2 regions of the Polaromonas sp. P1_A2 genome follow, and region 1 is predicted to be linked to the other one. Evidence: riboswitches for the same ligand, from Rfam matches in the RefSeq annotation. Region 1 holds a riboswitch; the other holds the start of a gene.
What was found. A riboswitch is a leader RNA that binds a small molecule or an ion and turns the genes downstream of it on or off. The one in region 1 is predicted to bind glycine.
Positions count from the first base shown of each region.

Region 1 (7,491 bases):
TGGGCAGCGTCTCGCGGCTGACCAGGCCGGCGGCGAAATAGCTGGCCATGGTGACGGTCAGCACCGCCAGGTTGAAGTTCTGGATGACGGCGCGCTGGGCAGCTTTCTCGTAGCCCCGCAGGGTGCACCACAGCGTCGGAATGACGCCGCTGAAACCACCCAGGGCACCCATGAAGCCGCCGGCAACGCCTGCCGCGCCGTCGGCGATGCGCCCTCCGTGGTGGATGCGCGGAAGCTTGCCCGAAAACAGCATGGCCGGGCACCATGCCGCCAGCAGCACGCCGAGGAACAGCTTGAACAGCTGGACATCAAGCCGGGGCAACAGCAGCAAGCCCAGTGGCAGCCCCAGCAGGCCGCCTGCCAGAAACGGCAGCAGGCGCTTCCAGTCGGTGTTGCGGCTGACCGTGAAGGCCGCCATGAGCTGGCCCGTCAGCCCGCCGAACACCGCCATCACAGCCGCCAGCTTCGGGTCTATGGCCCAGGCCCAGAACGACATGGCGACCAGGCTGAAGCCAAAGCCCGACAGGCCCTGGACAAAGCCCGCCGCCGCCGCGCCCGCGACGATCAGGACAATCTGCGCGTCCAACTCAGGCGTAATCGCTCACGGGCACGCAGCTGCAGAACAGGTTGCGGTCGCCGTAGACGTTGTCGACCCGGCCCACGGGCGGCCAGTACTTGGCCTGCTTGAGCGAGGCCAGCGGGAAGCCGCCGGTTTCGCGCGAGTAGGGCCTGTCCCAGTCGGCGCCCAGCAGGCTGGCCGCGGTATGCGGCGCATGCTTGAGCGGGTTGTTGTCCTGCGGCCATTGGCCGGCTTCGACTTTGCGGATCTCGTCGCGTATCGCGATCATCGCGTCAATGAAACGGTCCAGCTCGGCCAGGGTTTCGCTTTCGGTGGGCTCCACCATCAGCGTGCCGGGCACGGGAAAGCTCAGCGTGGGCGCATGGAAGCCGTAGTCCATCAGGCGCTTGGCCACGTCCTCGGCGCTGACGCCGCTGGTTTCTTTCAGCGGGCGCAGGTCCAGGATGCACTCGTGGGCCACATGGCCGTTTTCGCTGGCGTACAGCGTCGGGTAGTGGTCTTTGAGGCGCGAGCTGATGTAGTTGGCGCTCAGGATGGCGACCTCGGTCGCCTGTGTCAGGCCCTCGGGGCCCATCATGCGGCAGTACATCCAGCTGATGGGCAGCACCGCGGCATTGCCCAGGGGCGCCGCCGAGACGGCGCCCACGCCGTTGCCGGGAATGCCCGCCGTCGCATGGCCGGGCAGGTAGGGCACCAGGTCGGCCACCACGCAGACCGGGCCCACGCCCGGGCCGCCGCCGCCGTGCGGGATGCAGAAGGTCTTGTGCAGGTTCAGGTGGCTCACGTCGCCGCCGAACTCGCCGGGCGCGGCCACGCCGACCAGCGCGTTCATGTTGGCGCCGTCCACGTAGACGCGGCCGCCGTGGCTGTGCACCATGGCGCAGAGCTCTTTGACCTGGGTTTCAAACACGCCGTGCGTGCTCGGGTAGGTGATCATCACGCAGGCCAGCTTGTCGCTGTGCTGTTCGCATTTGGCCTGGAGGTCGGCCATGTCCACGTTGCCGCGCGCGTCGCAGGCGGTCACGACCACGCTCATGCCCACCATCTGCGCGCTGGCCGGGTTGGTGCCGTGGGCCGAGGATGGGATCAGGCAGATGTTGCGGTGGCCCTGGCCCTTGGCTTCATGGAAGGCCTTGATGGCCAGCAGGCCGGCGTACTCGCCCTGCGAGCCGGCGTTGGGCTGCAAGCTGATGCCGGCATAGCCGGTGGCCTGGCACAGCCAGTCGCGCAACTGCTTGTCGAGCTCGGCATAGCCTTGCAGCTGATCGGCGGGCGCGAAGGGATGGATGTTGGCGAACTCGGGCCAGGTGATGGGAATCATCTCGCTGGTCGCGTTGAGCTTCATGGTGCAGCTGCCCAGCGGGATCATGCTGCGGTCCAGCGCCAGGTCCTTGTCGCTGAGCATGCGGATGTAGCGCAGCATGCCGGTTTCGGAATGGTGGGTGTTGAACACCGGGTGCGCGAGGAAAGGCGTGGCGCGGCGCAGCTCGGCGGGGATCAGCGATTCCACGCCTTTTTCGAAGGCGCTCACCACGGGAATCGTCTGGCCGGGTTTGGCGAAGAAGGACCAGAGCAGTTCGATGTCCTTGCGGCTGGTGGTTTCGTCCAGCGACACGCCCAGGTGGTTGTTCAGGCGAAAGCGCAGGTTGGCGCCGGCCTGGCGCGCGCGATCGGCGATCGCGGTGGTCGCGTCGCCGGTCTTCACGGTCACGGAATCGAAGGCGCCGGTGTTGGTGATTTCGTAGCCCAGCTCCTGCAGGCCGCGCACAAAGACGGCGGTGTAGGCCGCCACGCGCTCGGCGATGCGCTTGAGGCCCTGCGGGCCGTGGTAGACGGCGTACATGCTGGCGATCACCGCCGGCAGCACCTGCGCGGTGCAGATGTTGGAAGTGGCTTTTTCGCGGCGTATGTGCTGCTCGCGCGTCTGCAGCGCCAGGCGGTAGGTCGGGTTGCCGTGGCTGTCGACGCTGACGCCGACCAGGCGGCCCGGCAGCGAGCGCTTGAACTCGTCGCGGCAGGCCAGGTAAGCGGCGTGCGGGCCGCCGTTGCCCATGGGCATGCCAAAGCGCTGGGTGTTGCCCAGCACAATGTCGGCGTCCCATTCGCCGGGCGGGGCGAGCAGCGTGAGCGCCAGCAGGTCGGCCGCGACGCACAGGGCCGCGCCGTCGACGTGGGCCTGGCCCGCGAGCGGGCGCAGGTCGTGGATGCTGCCGGTGGTGGCCGGGTACTGGGCCAGCACGCCGAAGTAGTCGCCCTCGGCCATCAGCTGCGGCACCGTGACGGCCGCCGTGCTGACCTTGACCGTGATGCCCAGCGGTTTGGCCCGGGTCTGTATCACTTCGATGGTTTGCGGATGGCAGTCGCCCGCCACGATGAAGACGTTGCTTTTGCTTTTGACGCTGCGCTTGGCCAGGGTCATGGCCTCGGCGGCGGCCGTGGCCTCGTCGAGCATGGAGGCGTTGGCAATCGGCATGCCGGTCAGGTCGCAGACCATGGTCTGGAAATTGATCAGCGCTTCCATGCGGCCCTGCGAGATCTCGGCCTGGTAGGGCGTGTAGGCGGTGTACCAGGCGGGGTTCTCGAGGATGTTGCGCAGGATCACGCCCGGCGTGTAGGTGCCGTAGTAGCCCTGGCCTATAAAGTTCTTGAACACCTTGTTCTTGGCCGCGATGGCCTTGAGCTGCTTGAGCGCGGCGGCCTCGGTGACCGGAGCCGGGATGGCCATGGGCGTGCTGCGCGCGATGGAGCGCGGAACAATGCCTTCGACCAGCTCGCGGCGCGAGGCCGAGCCCACGACGCCGAGCATGTGGACTTCGTCGGTTTCGTCGATGCCGATGTGGCGGGCGATGAATTCGGAAGGGTTTTCAAGGTCGCCCAGGGGCTTGGCGGTTTGCATCAACATGTCGGGTTCCGTGTCAGGCTTGGCAGCAGGAGTCAGAAAAAAGTCGGCCGGAAAATCAGGCGGCGAAGGCGGTGTAGCGGGTTTCGTCCATCAGTGCGTCAAGCTGCGAAGGGTCGGACAGCTTGATCTTGAAGAACCAGCCGGCGCCCATGGGGTCGCTGTTGGCCAGGGACGGGTCGTCCTTCAGCGCTTCGTTGATGGCGGTCACTTCGCCGCTCACGGGCATGTAGACGTCGGCGGCGGCTTTGACCGACTCGACCACGCCGGCGGTTTCCTTTTGCGCGAAGCTCGTGCCCACGGCGGGCAGGTCCACAAACACCACGTCGCCCAGCGCGTCCTGCGCATGCACGGTGATGCCGACGGTGGCGGTGTCGCCTTCAATCTTGAGCCATTCGTGGTCTTCGGTGTATTTGACGGTCATGAGAATCTCCGGAGGGTTGAGGGGTGGGGAAAGAAGGTTTTAGCCGCGCTTAACCACGGTAGTAGCGGGTGGGAACAAAAGGCATGGCCGCGACTTCCATGGGCACGGCCTTGCCGCGCACGATGGCGTTCACGCGTGTGCCCAGGGCGGCGAATTCGGGTTTCACATAGCCCATGGCCACCGGCTGGTTGATGGTCGGGCCCAGCAGGCCGCTGGTGACTTCGCCGATGCTTGTGCCGTCGGTGGCTTGCAGCTCTGTATGGTCGCGCACGGGAACGCGCTCCAGCGCCACCAGGCCCACGCGTTTGCGCGCCAGCGTGGCGGGGTCGGCCAGCTGGGCCAGGATTTTGTCCGCGCCGGGGAAACCGCCCGCGCGCGCACCGCCCGTGCGCCGCACTTTTTGCATGGCCCAGTTGAGGCTGGCTTCCACCGGCGTGGTCGTGGTGTCTATGTCGTTGCCGTAGAGGCACAGGCCCGCCTCCAGGCGCAGCGAGTTGCGCGCGCCCAAGCCTATGGGCTTGACCTCGGGCTGGGCGAGCAGCGCGCGCGCCAGCGCCTCGGCCTGCGAGCCATGGACGGAAATTTCAAAGCCGTCTTCACCGGTGTAGCCGCTGCGGGTGAGGAAACAGTCGCAGCCGGCCACCGTGAAGCGCCCGCCGGTCATGAACACCAGCTTTTCGACGCCGGGCGCAAGGCGCTGCAGCGCGGTGACCGCCTGCGGGCCTTGCAGCGCCAGCAGCGCCATCTCGGGCATGGGGATGACTTCGCAGCGAGAACCTATCTTTGCCTGGATGTGCGCGATGTCGCCGACCTTGCAGGCGCCGTTGACGATGACGAACAGGTCGCCGCCATGGGCGTAGTCGCGGTTGAAGAACATCAGGTCGTCGATGATGCCGCCCTCGTCATTGAGCAGCAGGCCGTAGCGCTGCTTGCCGGCGGGCAGGTCGATCACGTCGACCGGGATCAGCGATTCCAGCGCCGCCGCGGCGTCGGCGCCCACCAGGCGCAGCTGGCCCATATGGGACACATCAAAGAGGCCGGCGGCCTGGCGTGTGTGGTGGTGCTCGGCCATCAGGCCCGCGGGGTATTGCACCGGCATGGAGTAGCCCGCGAAAGGCACCATGCGCGCGCCCAGCTCCAGGTGCAGCGCGTGCAGCGGCGTTTTCAGCAGGCTTTCGGGGGCGGCGGAAGAGGTGGACGAATCGGACAAGGCATTCTCCGGGGAGGGGCAAACAGGTTCTGGATCCATGAGTTGCCCCTGCTGTCCACTTTACCTGAGAGATTCGCCCGGCGATGCGGGTTTGCTCCTTCGGTGGGCCGTCCTGGCGACGGCCTCTCTCCAGTAGGGAACGCCTTGCCGCGTGGTGCGCCGCAGGGCGGTTGCCAGTCCTTTTGCCTGAGCGTTCAGTGCACCAAAAGGGGGTGTACGTGCGCCTTCGGCGGTTTTCGCGGGGAAAACTCTCTCCTGACCCGGCAAGTGTAACTTAGGCCGCCTGGTGCTGCGGCAGCAGCATGGCGATGCGCTCGCTGATGGAGTCGGCGCGCTCGTGGCCCGCGATTTTCTCGATTTCCTCGATCATGTCGCGTGAGGCCGTGAGCATGCTTTCGCGGTCCTTGGCATTGCGCAGCGCTTCGCGAAAGCGCTCGGCCATGACCGGATCTCGCCGGGCGAACATGCGTTCGCAGATGTCGAACAGGAACATGCGCGTCGTAGCGAGCGAGCGCTTGCCTTCAAACTGGTCGGCCGACACCTGGATGGCCTGGGTGGTCTCGGGGCTGGGAAAGTTCTGCAACTGCGCGGGTGTGGGTGCCGGCGCGGGTGCGGGCGCTGCGGCCGATGTGGAGGTCTTGCCCGGATGCGCCTCCAGAAAGCCTTCGCGCAGCAGGCGCAGGGCAATGGCTTCGCCGTCACCGTCGAACAGCGGTCGGAAATCCTGGGCGGATTTGCTGCCGTCAGCCATCAGCAGCAGGGTGCGCTCGCGCTGGCCAAGCGTTCTCACGCCGGGCCTGAGCTCGGCGCGGGCGCGGTCGGTTTTGTGGAGCTGCATGGATTTCATCCTCAAATGAAAGCCTGAGCATCGGGCCCCCAGATGACAAGCGCGTGAAACCCCTGCCCGAAAAAGCTATTTGGCGTAGACCAGGTCGCGCAAGCCCAATGACAGCTGCGGTACGTAAGTGATCACCATCAGGCAGGCCAGGATGACCACTACAAAGGGAACCAGGTGGGTGACGATGCGGTCCAGCGATATCCTGGCGACGGTGCAGGCCGCGAACAGGTTCACGCCAAAAGGCGGTGTGATCATGCCCAGCGCGAGGTTGACCACCATCACCAGCCCGAAGTGCACCGGGTCTATGCCGAAATGCACCGCTACCGGGGCCAGGATGGGCGCCAGCACGATGATGGCGGCGCTGGTCTCGATGAACATGCCGATGACGAACAGCGCCGCGTTGACGCCCAGCAGGAAGAGGGCGGGCGACTGCAGCACGGCCTCCAGCCAATGGCCGATGGCATCCGGCACGCCGGCCCGGGTGATCAAAAAGGCGAACAGCCCGGCGTTGGCGATGATGAACATGATCACGGCGCTGGAGAGCACCGACTTGCGCAGGATGGCGTAGAGGTCGGTCAGCTTGATTTCGCGGTAGATCACGACGCCTACGACCAGTGCGTAGAACACCGCCACGGCGGACGCCTCGGTCGGCGTGAAAATCCCGCCGTAAATGCCGCCCAGGATGATCACGGGCATCAGCAGCGCCCAGCCTGCCTGCCAGGCCGCCTTACCGAAGCTCAGCCTGCCGTCGCCATCGTGCTTGCCCCAGCCCTTCCAGCGGCAGTACAGATGCACGAACAGCATGAGCGCGAAGCCGATCAGCAAGCCCGGGCCGAAGCCGGCGATAAAGAGCTCGCCGATGGAGACCTCGGCGCTGACGCCATAAAGAATCATGGGGATGGACGGCGGGATGATCACGCCCAGTTCCGCGCTGGTGGCCTGCAGGGCCGCGGCGTAGGCGGTGGGGTAGCCATGCTTGATGAGCGCCGGTATCAGGATGGCGCCTATGGCAAAGGTCGTGGCGACCGACGAGCCGGACACGGCCGCAAAAATCATGCAGGTCAGCACGCAGGTCATGGGCAGGCCGCCCTGGATGCCGCCCACGATGCTTTTGGCAAATTCGACCAGCCGGCGCGAGATGCCGCCGGTTTCCATCAGGTTGCCGGCCAGGATGAAGAAGGGGATGGCTGCCAGCGGAAACTTGTTGATGGAAGAAAACATCTCCTTGACGGAGATCAGCATGTTGGCGTTGGACGCCTGGATGCCGAAGATCGACGCCAGGCCTATGGACACGGCTACCGAAACGGTGAGCGCAAAGCACAGCACCATGGTGGAAATCATGACCGCGGTCATTGCGCCGTCTCCAGTTCGTTGCGCTGCGGATCGATCAGGTTGCCGATGAGGCCGATCACGCAGAACATGCCGCCGACCGGCATGGCCACATAGCCCCAGAACATCGAGACGGATTCCAGGCCCGCCATGGACTGCACGCGGCCGCGCAGTGAATAGTCCCAGCCCCACCAGACGATCACCGCGATCA
Region 1 covers NZ_JBFTZI010000001.1:1,241,388-1,248,878, forward strand. Annotated here, with positions in the region: gene AC1D09_RS05930 (sulfite exporter TauE/SafE family protein) at 1-586, opposite strand, end outside; gene gcvP (aminomethyl-transferring glycine dehydrogenase) at 588-3,482, opposite strand; gene gcvH (glycine cleavage system protein GcvH) at 3,538-3,903, opposite strand; gene gcvT (glycine cleavage system aminomethyltransferase GcvT) at 3,953-5,113, opposite strand; glycine riboswitch at 5,155-5,256, opposite strand; glycine riboswitch at 5,276-5,381, opposite strand; gene AC1D09_RS05950 (hypothetical protein) at 5,388-5,951, opposite strand; gene AC1D09_RS05955 (TRAP transporter large permease) at 6,027-7,304, opposite strand; gene AC1D09_RS05960 (TRAP transporter small permease) at 7,301-7,491, opposite strand, start outside.

Region 2 (7,491 bases), on a different contig from region 1:
CCGCTCTCAGCTGTTCGACCGTGGTGCGCTGCCAACCGGATAGGGCGGCGACATAAGCGTCAGGGTTTGGAGCGGGAATGGTTTTTCTCATCATGCCAAGTGTTGTGCCTCTTAAGACGACGCACCAGTACGGCCTAGGCGTCAGTGCTGGTTTGGTTTCGTGACGGTCCACATTGAGAGCAGGTCCGGATTTTCCACCTCTTCACCTGTGCTGTGCAGCGTATAGATCCCGGGATTCGCCCATGAGATGGCATCAAGCGTTGGCGGCATGACCCAAGACTCACCTTGGCGCTTACCCAAGAGAGAAATGCATATTCCTTTTGTATCGGCAGATTCCACCACGCCGTGCATCTGAAGACGCTCCAGTTCTTTTCCTGAGTGATCCAGATAAGTAACACCTACCAAGATGTACCGCCCCACATACGTGTCTGCGACCTCTTGATCGAAGTCAGGTGGCGCACTATCACCAGTCCATTTGTACATATTTTTAGTCCCGCATTTGATGACGGACAGGGCGATGACATAAGCGTGAGGGCTTGCAGCGGGAGCGTTTTTTCATCATGGCAAATGTCGGCGCCGTGCGTTGCCCAGGTTTCGGATTGGCGGAGCCCGAACTTAGGGAGCCCTCTTTGCGAACGGAAGATGAGCGAGATACACGATTGGCGCAAGCAGGAGTGCTGACATGACGATGATCAGCGCCAGTAGCTTCGTGCGCAAATGCACCTGAGGCTGAATGAGCCCGCTTTGGGCAGCTACCTGGAATATCTTGGCACGGGCCTCGAGGGTCCCGCAGGACAGGACCTGCTCACCCTTGCGAAACGTCGAAAGTTCTGCGCCTGTCCTGGCGTCACGCCATATGATGATTTTGAAGAACAGCTCAGGGTGTATGCCCAACAATGCCTTTTCAAGAACTGGAGCTGGTCGCAGCAAAAGCTGTGGACAGGGCTCCGAAGTTGAAGCGGCGAAAGACGGTCCACTGGCAAGCAGCCGCACGGTCAGACCGACGAGAACCGCCCCCCAAAGAACGGAAATAACGATCCAGGTGCGCACCCAGGCTGGTTGGTTTTTCTTCATTGCAATTTTCCGGGCAGTTGCCGCTCAATCTGCGGTGCAAAATGGCGCCGCATGTTCAGTTTAAACATTTCATGCATCGAAACCGCCATTGCCACTCGCATTCGGGCAGGGGTGAGGACCGACGGCCCTCATAGAGGCAAAATGCCCCCATGAACTCTTTAGACGGCATCCGCATCCTAGACCTCTCCCGCGTACTCGCGGGCCCCTGGTGCACCCAGACTTTGGCCGACCTTGGGGCCGATGTGATCAAGATCGAGCGGCCGGGCACGGGCGACGACACGCGGACCTGGGGGCCGCCCTTCTTGAAAGACGCGCAAGGCGCGGACACCGAGGCCGCTTACTACCTGGGCACCAACCGCAACAAGCGCTCGATGACCTGCGACATTGCCCAGCCCGCGGGCCAGGCGCTGGTGCGGGAGCTGGCCGCGCATTGCGACGTGTTTGTCGAGAACTTCAAGGTCGGCGACATGGCGCGCTACGGGCTGGATTACGCCTCGCTGAAGGCCATCAACCCGCGCATCGTGTACTGCTCGGTCACCGGGTTTGGGCAGAACGGGCCATATGCCGAGCGCGCGGGGTATGACTATGCGATCCAGGGCATGGGCGGGCTCATGAGTGTGACGGGCGAGCGCGACGACCTGGGCGGCGGGCCGCAAAAAGTGGGCGTGGCGGTGGCCGATTTGATGACGGGCATGTATGCGACGGTGGCCATCCTGGCCGCGCTGCGCCATGCCGAAAAAACCGGCGAGGGCCAGCAGGTGGACATGGCACTGCTGGACACGCAGGTGGCCATGCTGGCCAACCTGGGCGCCAACTATCTGGTCAGCGGCAAGGCGCCGGGCCGGGCCGGCAATGCGCACCAGAACATCGTGCCCTACCAGGTGTTTGAGGTGGCGCCCGCGGCCGACGGAAGCAAGGACCACTTGATCCTGGCCGTGGGCAATGACTCGCAGTATGCGAAGTTCTGCGCGGTGGCCAATATCCCTGAACTCGCGACCAACCCGCTGTTTGCCACCAACCGCAACCGGGTACAGAATCGGGCCAAGCTGGTGCCCATCCTGGAGGCCGTGATGAAGACGCGCGGCAAGGCCGACTGGCTGGCGGCGCTGGAGGCCGCGAAAGTGCCCTGCGGCGCGATCAACAACCTGGCCGAGGTGTTTGCCGACCCGCAGATCGCGGCACGCGGCATGGTGACCGAATGGCAGCATCCGGTGAAGCAGGACTTGAAGCTGGTCTCCAGCCCCATTCGCCTGAGCGCGACGCCGGTGCGCACCGATTTGCCGCCGCCGCTGCTGGGCCAGCACACAGATGAGGTGCTGCGCGAGCTGCTGAACTATTCCGAGGCGAAACTGTCCGAACTAAAGGGCGGCAAGACAATTTGAGGCGGAAAACCCCAAGCAGGAGGTGATGCAATGAAACACAATTTTGTTCTGGTGCATGGCGCATGGCATGGCGGCTGGTGCTGGCGGCGTGTGGCGCAGGTCTTGCAGCTGGACCACCACAAGGCTTTTGCGGTGACGTTGACGGGCCTGGGCGAGCGGGCCCACCTGCTGTCGCCCGCGATCAACCTCGATACCCACATCAACGACGTGATCAACCTCATCGAGGCCGAGGAGCTGCACGAGGTCACGCTGGCCGTGCATTCTTACGCCGGCATGATAGGCACGGCGGTGGCGGATCGCTTGGGCGAACGGCTCAAGCACCTGGTGTATGTGGATGCGGTGGTCCCGCAGCCGGGCGAAAGCTGGAGCAGCACCCACGATGCGGCCACGCAGCAAAAGCGCATGGTGGCGGCGCAGGCCTCGCCCTGCTTCAGCTTTCCGCCGCCCGACCCCGAGGTGTACGGCCTGGCGGGCGCCGACCACGACTGGGTGCAGCGCCGGCAGACGCCGCACCCGGGCAACACCTACCAGGCGCCGCTGGATTTTGATGTGCAGCGCGTGGCGGCCGTGCCGCGCACTTTTGTGAGCTGCACCGCGCCGGCGCTGGCGACCATCACACCCAGCCGGCTGCGTGCGCGCGACCCGCAATTCTGGGGCGGCGCCTGGCTGCCGAATTCACGGGTGCTGGACCTGGCCACCGGCCATGACCCCATGGTCACCGAGCCCGCGGCGCTGGCGCGCATCCTGCTGGAGTGCGCCGAATGAAGACGGTGGGCCGCCGCGGCTTCACGGCCGCGCTGGCGGGCAGCCTGGCCTGGCCGCTGCAGGCCCAGGCCAAGGACAGCGCCCTGCCCGTGCCGGCTTCGCTGCCCGAGGCGGCCGGGCTGGCCGCCTCGGGCAGCGAGCCGCTGGTGCTGCTGGTCACCCTGCCCGGCTGCCCATATTGCGAGCTGGTGCGGCGCAACTACCTGCTGCCGGCGCGCCAGGAAAACGGCCTTCAGGCCTGGCAGCTCAATGTGACCGACAACCGCACGCCGCTGGCGGGTTTTGACGGCAAGCCCACGACGGCGGCCGCCTGGACCAAGGCCGCCAAGGCGACATTCACGCCCACGGTGCTGTTCCTGGGCCCGCAGGGGCAGGCACTGGCCGAGCCGCTGGTGGGCGCGGCGATTCCGGATTTTTACGGCGCCTACCTGGACGAGCGCCTGGTGCTGGCGCGCCGGGCCGTGGTGGCGCTGCGCTGAAGGCGCTAAAGCGGTGAAGGCCATGACGGACGCCGAGTCGCTGCAGGCCGCCATCCACGAGGAGGTGGCGCTGCGGGCCTACGACCCGCACTGGCCCGCGATGTTTGAGGACGAGCGAACGCGGCTGCTGGCGCTGTTTCCCGGCGACTTCATGGCGATTGAGCACATGGGCAGCACGGCGGTGCCGGGGCTGGCGGCCAAGCCGGTGATAGACATCCTGGGCGGTGTGGCCTCCATGGCGGCGGCCAGGGCGCTGGTGGCGCCGCTGTGCGCGCAGGGTTATACGGCTTCGGCCGAATTCAACGCGACGCTGGTCGACCGCCAGTGGCTGATGCGCTGGGCCGACGGCCACCGCACCCACCACCTGCACCTGGTGGTGCACGGCGGCCCGGTGTGGGCGCAGCGCCTGCAATTTCGGGATGCGCTGCGCGCCGATGCCGCGCTGGCCTGGCACTATGCGGCGCTCAAGGCCGAGCTGGCGGCCAAATACCCGGCCGACCGCGAGGCCTATACCGAGGCCAAGGCGGCCTTTGTGCGGTCGGTATGCGAAGGCTGAAGCCCCCGTCTGCACCCTGGCTACTATTAAGCCGCCAAATCACCCCGCTGGACCTGTACTAATGCCCCCTGGGCCCTTGGCGAACAGGGCTTAGGTGGTAAATTCAAGCCGTTCAAGCAGGAGAGCGCTGCCGCAAGGCAGCCACCGAAGGCGCAAACTTCCATAATCGCTCAGGTCCCGTACTGCCCGGAAACACACAGCCGTCTGGAGAGACGCCGCATGCAAGGTGCGGCGCACCGAAGGAGCAAAGCCCCAAGCGCAAGCCGCGGCTGAATCTCTCAGGTAACAAGGACAGTGGAAGCGGCCGCAAGCACCTGATGGCTTGGCGGTTGCCATGATTCTTTTTTTGATTCAAGCACCCCCAGGCCATGGCGCTTGCGCAACTGCCATTTCTGCTTGAGAAGGAATCACCATGAAAGTCATGGTTTTGGGTGCGGGTGTCACGGGGGTCACGACGGCCTGGTATCTGGCGCAGCGCGGACACGAAGTCACGGTCATCGAACGGCGCGGCGCGGCCGCGATGGAAACCAGTTTTGCCAACGGCGGGCAGATTTCCGTCAGCCATGCGGAGCCCTGGGCCAACCCGGGCGCGCCGCTCAAGGTGCTGCAGTGGCTGGCGCGCGAGGACGCGCCGCTGTTGTTCCGGCTGCGCGCCGATGTGAACCAGTGGCTGTGGGGCCTGGAGTTTCTGCGCAACTGCACGCCGGCGCGCACCGCGCAAAACATCCGCCAGATCGTGAACCTGGGCATGTACAGCCGCGGCGCGCTGCAAAAACTGAGGGCCGAACTGGGCCTGCAGTACGACGCGAAGACCCAGGGCATTTTGCATTTCTACACCAGCCAGGCCGAATATGACGCCGCGCAGGAGCCGGCGCGCATCATGCGTGAGCACGGCTGCGAGCTGGACATGAAAACCGCCGAAGAGTGTGTGGCCATAGAACCCGCGCTGGCGCAGTGCCGCGCCAGCATCGTGGGCGGCAGCATGACGCCCAGCGACGAGTCGGGCGATGCCCAGGCCTTTACCACCGCGCTGGCCGCGCGCTGCGAGCAGGCGGGCGTGAAGTTTCTCTACAACACCACCATCCTCGATGTGCAGGCCAGCGGCGGGCAACTGGACGGCGTGCAGGTCGCCCGAGGCAGCGGCGAAGCTGGCGGGCGTGTGGAGACCCTGAAGGCCGACGCCTATGTGATGTGCCTGGGCGCCTTCAGCGCGCCCTGGGCTAAAAAACTGGGGCAAAGCCTGCGCATCTACCCGGCCAAGGGTTATTCGGTGACGCTGCCGGTGATCAACGAGGCGGCCTCTTACCAGGTGAGCCTGACCGACGACGAGTACAAGCTGGTGTTCTCGCGCCTGGGCAATCGCCTGCGCATCGCGGGCACGGCGGAGCTCAACGGCTACAACACCGAGCTGAACCTGGTGCGCTGCCAGGCCATCGTCCGCCGCGTGAAGCAGCTCTTCCCGGAGATGACAGACGGTGAAGGTGCGCAGTTCTGGACCGGCCTGCGCCCGGCCACGCCCAGCAACGTGCCTTACATCGGCAAAAGCAAAACGTCCAATCTGTTCCTCAACACGGGCCACGGCACGCTGGGCTGGACGCATGCCTGCGGCTCGGGCGCGGCGATTGCCGACATCGTGAGCGGGCGCGTGCCGGAAGTGGATTTTGCGTTTACCGGCATGCCGGCGCGGGGGCACGGCATGCTATTGCCGGGCATGGCGAAAGCCTGAGGGCGGGCGCCTGTGCAGCATGGGGGCGAACACGGTAATATCGCCCTCCGTTCACCAGCCCCATGCCGCCATGACATCAGCCACGAACATGCCGCCCGACGGCCTTCCCATCTACCGACTGCTGACCGGCCCGGATGACGCGAGTTTTTGCCACCGGGTCAGCGAAGCGCTCGCGCTCGGTTACACGCTTTACGGCTCGCCGGCGGCGACCTTTAACGGCGAGCGTGTCATCGTGGCGCAGGCGCTGCTCTGGCCTTCGGCGCACAGGAGCGCTCAATGAGCGTTCCCGCGCCGCTGAACCCGGCAACCCTGCAGGCCATGGCGGATTTCCCGCGCCAGCTGGAGCTGTTTTACGCGGCCATTCCTGAAAGCCACCGCAACTGGACACCTTCGTCCTGGGACGGCATCCCCAGCGAGACCTTCTCGGCGCTGGGCCAGGTCTGCCATGTGCGGGACATAGAGATCGATGGCTACCATGTGCGCATACAGCGCACGCTGGCGGAGACAAACCCGCTGCTGGCATCGCTGGACGGGTATGCGCTGGAGCGCGAACGCGGCTACGCAACAGCCGACGCGCGGGAAGCCCTGGCGGCTTTTCGCGCGGCGCGCGCCAAGACCCTGGAGCTTCTCGCGAGCGTCACGCCAGAGGCGCTGGAGCGCACGGCGGAATTCGAAGGCTATGGCGCGCTGACCTTGCGCAGCCTGGTGCACTACCTGTGCAGCCACGACCAGCAGCACCTGGCCGGACTGCAGTGGCTGCTCGGCAAGATCGATGCGTCGCGCGCCACGACCGCCGGCCGCGATTTGTAACGCCGACTTATCAGAAAAGGCGCTTGGCGCGCTACCTTGGCGCCCTCTTCTTTCGACAAAAAAACCACGGATCACCCCGGGGTATTCCCGCTGCTTGTCGCTTTTGCGTCCGCCTTTTTGTAAGTAAAAGTTGGTTTGGCCGCACACTGGGTGCACGGCCCTGCGGCCGTGCTTGCCGTGGGATGCGGTTCATCAATGACTAGGGGCGATCAACATGATGGTTTTATTGCGTAATGTGGCGGTGCTGTCGGGTGCGGCGCTGGCTCTGGCTTCTGCCGTGGCACAAACCGAAACCCCGCCCTCGAAAAAAACCAAGGCCACGGCCGCGCCGGCAGTTGAAAAATTCACCGGCCCACGCGAAAAAATGGTGGTGGCCATGCCCAAGACCTACGGCAAGACCGAGACCATGGCCTTGTGGGGCGACTACTTCAGCCACCTGTCGCGCTGCGCCAATGTGGAGCTGCAAAATGCCCAGGGCGATTCCCTGGAGCGCACCAGCAACGTCGACATCCTGGGCGAAAAAGAGCTGATCGAGGCTCTTTCGACCGGCAAGGCCCAGATCGGGCAGGTGAACCCGGGGCTGGCCGCGCAAATGGTGACGGCCGGGCAGGCGCCGCCCTTCGCGGTGCCGGGCAACAAAGCCACGGGCCAGCGCAACTCCTACAAACTGATCCTGATCACGCGCATCGACAGCCCCTA
Region 2 covers NZ_JBFTZI010000008.1:128,074-135,564, forward strand. Annotated here, with positions in the region: gene AC1D09_RS23050 (DUF1801 domain-containing protein) at 1-91, opposite strand, end outside; gene AC1D09_RS23055 (hypothetical protein) at 142-483, opposite strand; gene AC1D09_RS23060 (hypothetical protein) at 616-1,074, opposite strand; gene AC1D09_RS23065 (CaiB/BaiF CoA transferase family protein) at 1,224-2,456, shown strand; gene AC1D09_RS23070 (alpha/beta fold hydrolase) at 2,487-3,221, shown strand; gene AC1D09_RS23075 (thioredoxin domain-containing protein) at 3,218-3,700, shown strand; gene AC1D09_RS23080 (GrpB family protein) at 3,723-4,256, shown strand; glycine riboswitch at 4,451-4,560, shown strand; gene AC1D09_RS23085 (D-amino acid dehydrogenase) at 4,669-5,982, shown strand; gene AC1D09_RS23090 (DUF1737 domain-containing protein) at 6,053-6,262, shown strand; gene AC1D09_RS23095 (DinB family protein) at 6,277-6,792, shown strand; gene phnD (phosphate/phosphite/phosphonate ABC transporter substrate-binding protein) at 7,007-7,491, shown strand, end outside.
Region 2: it holds a riboswitch for glycine, as region 1 does, so the genes downstream of both, AC1D09_RS23085 (D-amino acid dehydrogenase) here and gcvT (glycine cleavage system aminomethyltransferase GcvT) in region 1, are expected to answer to the same signal.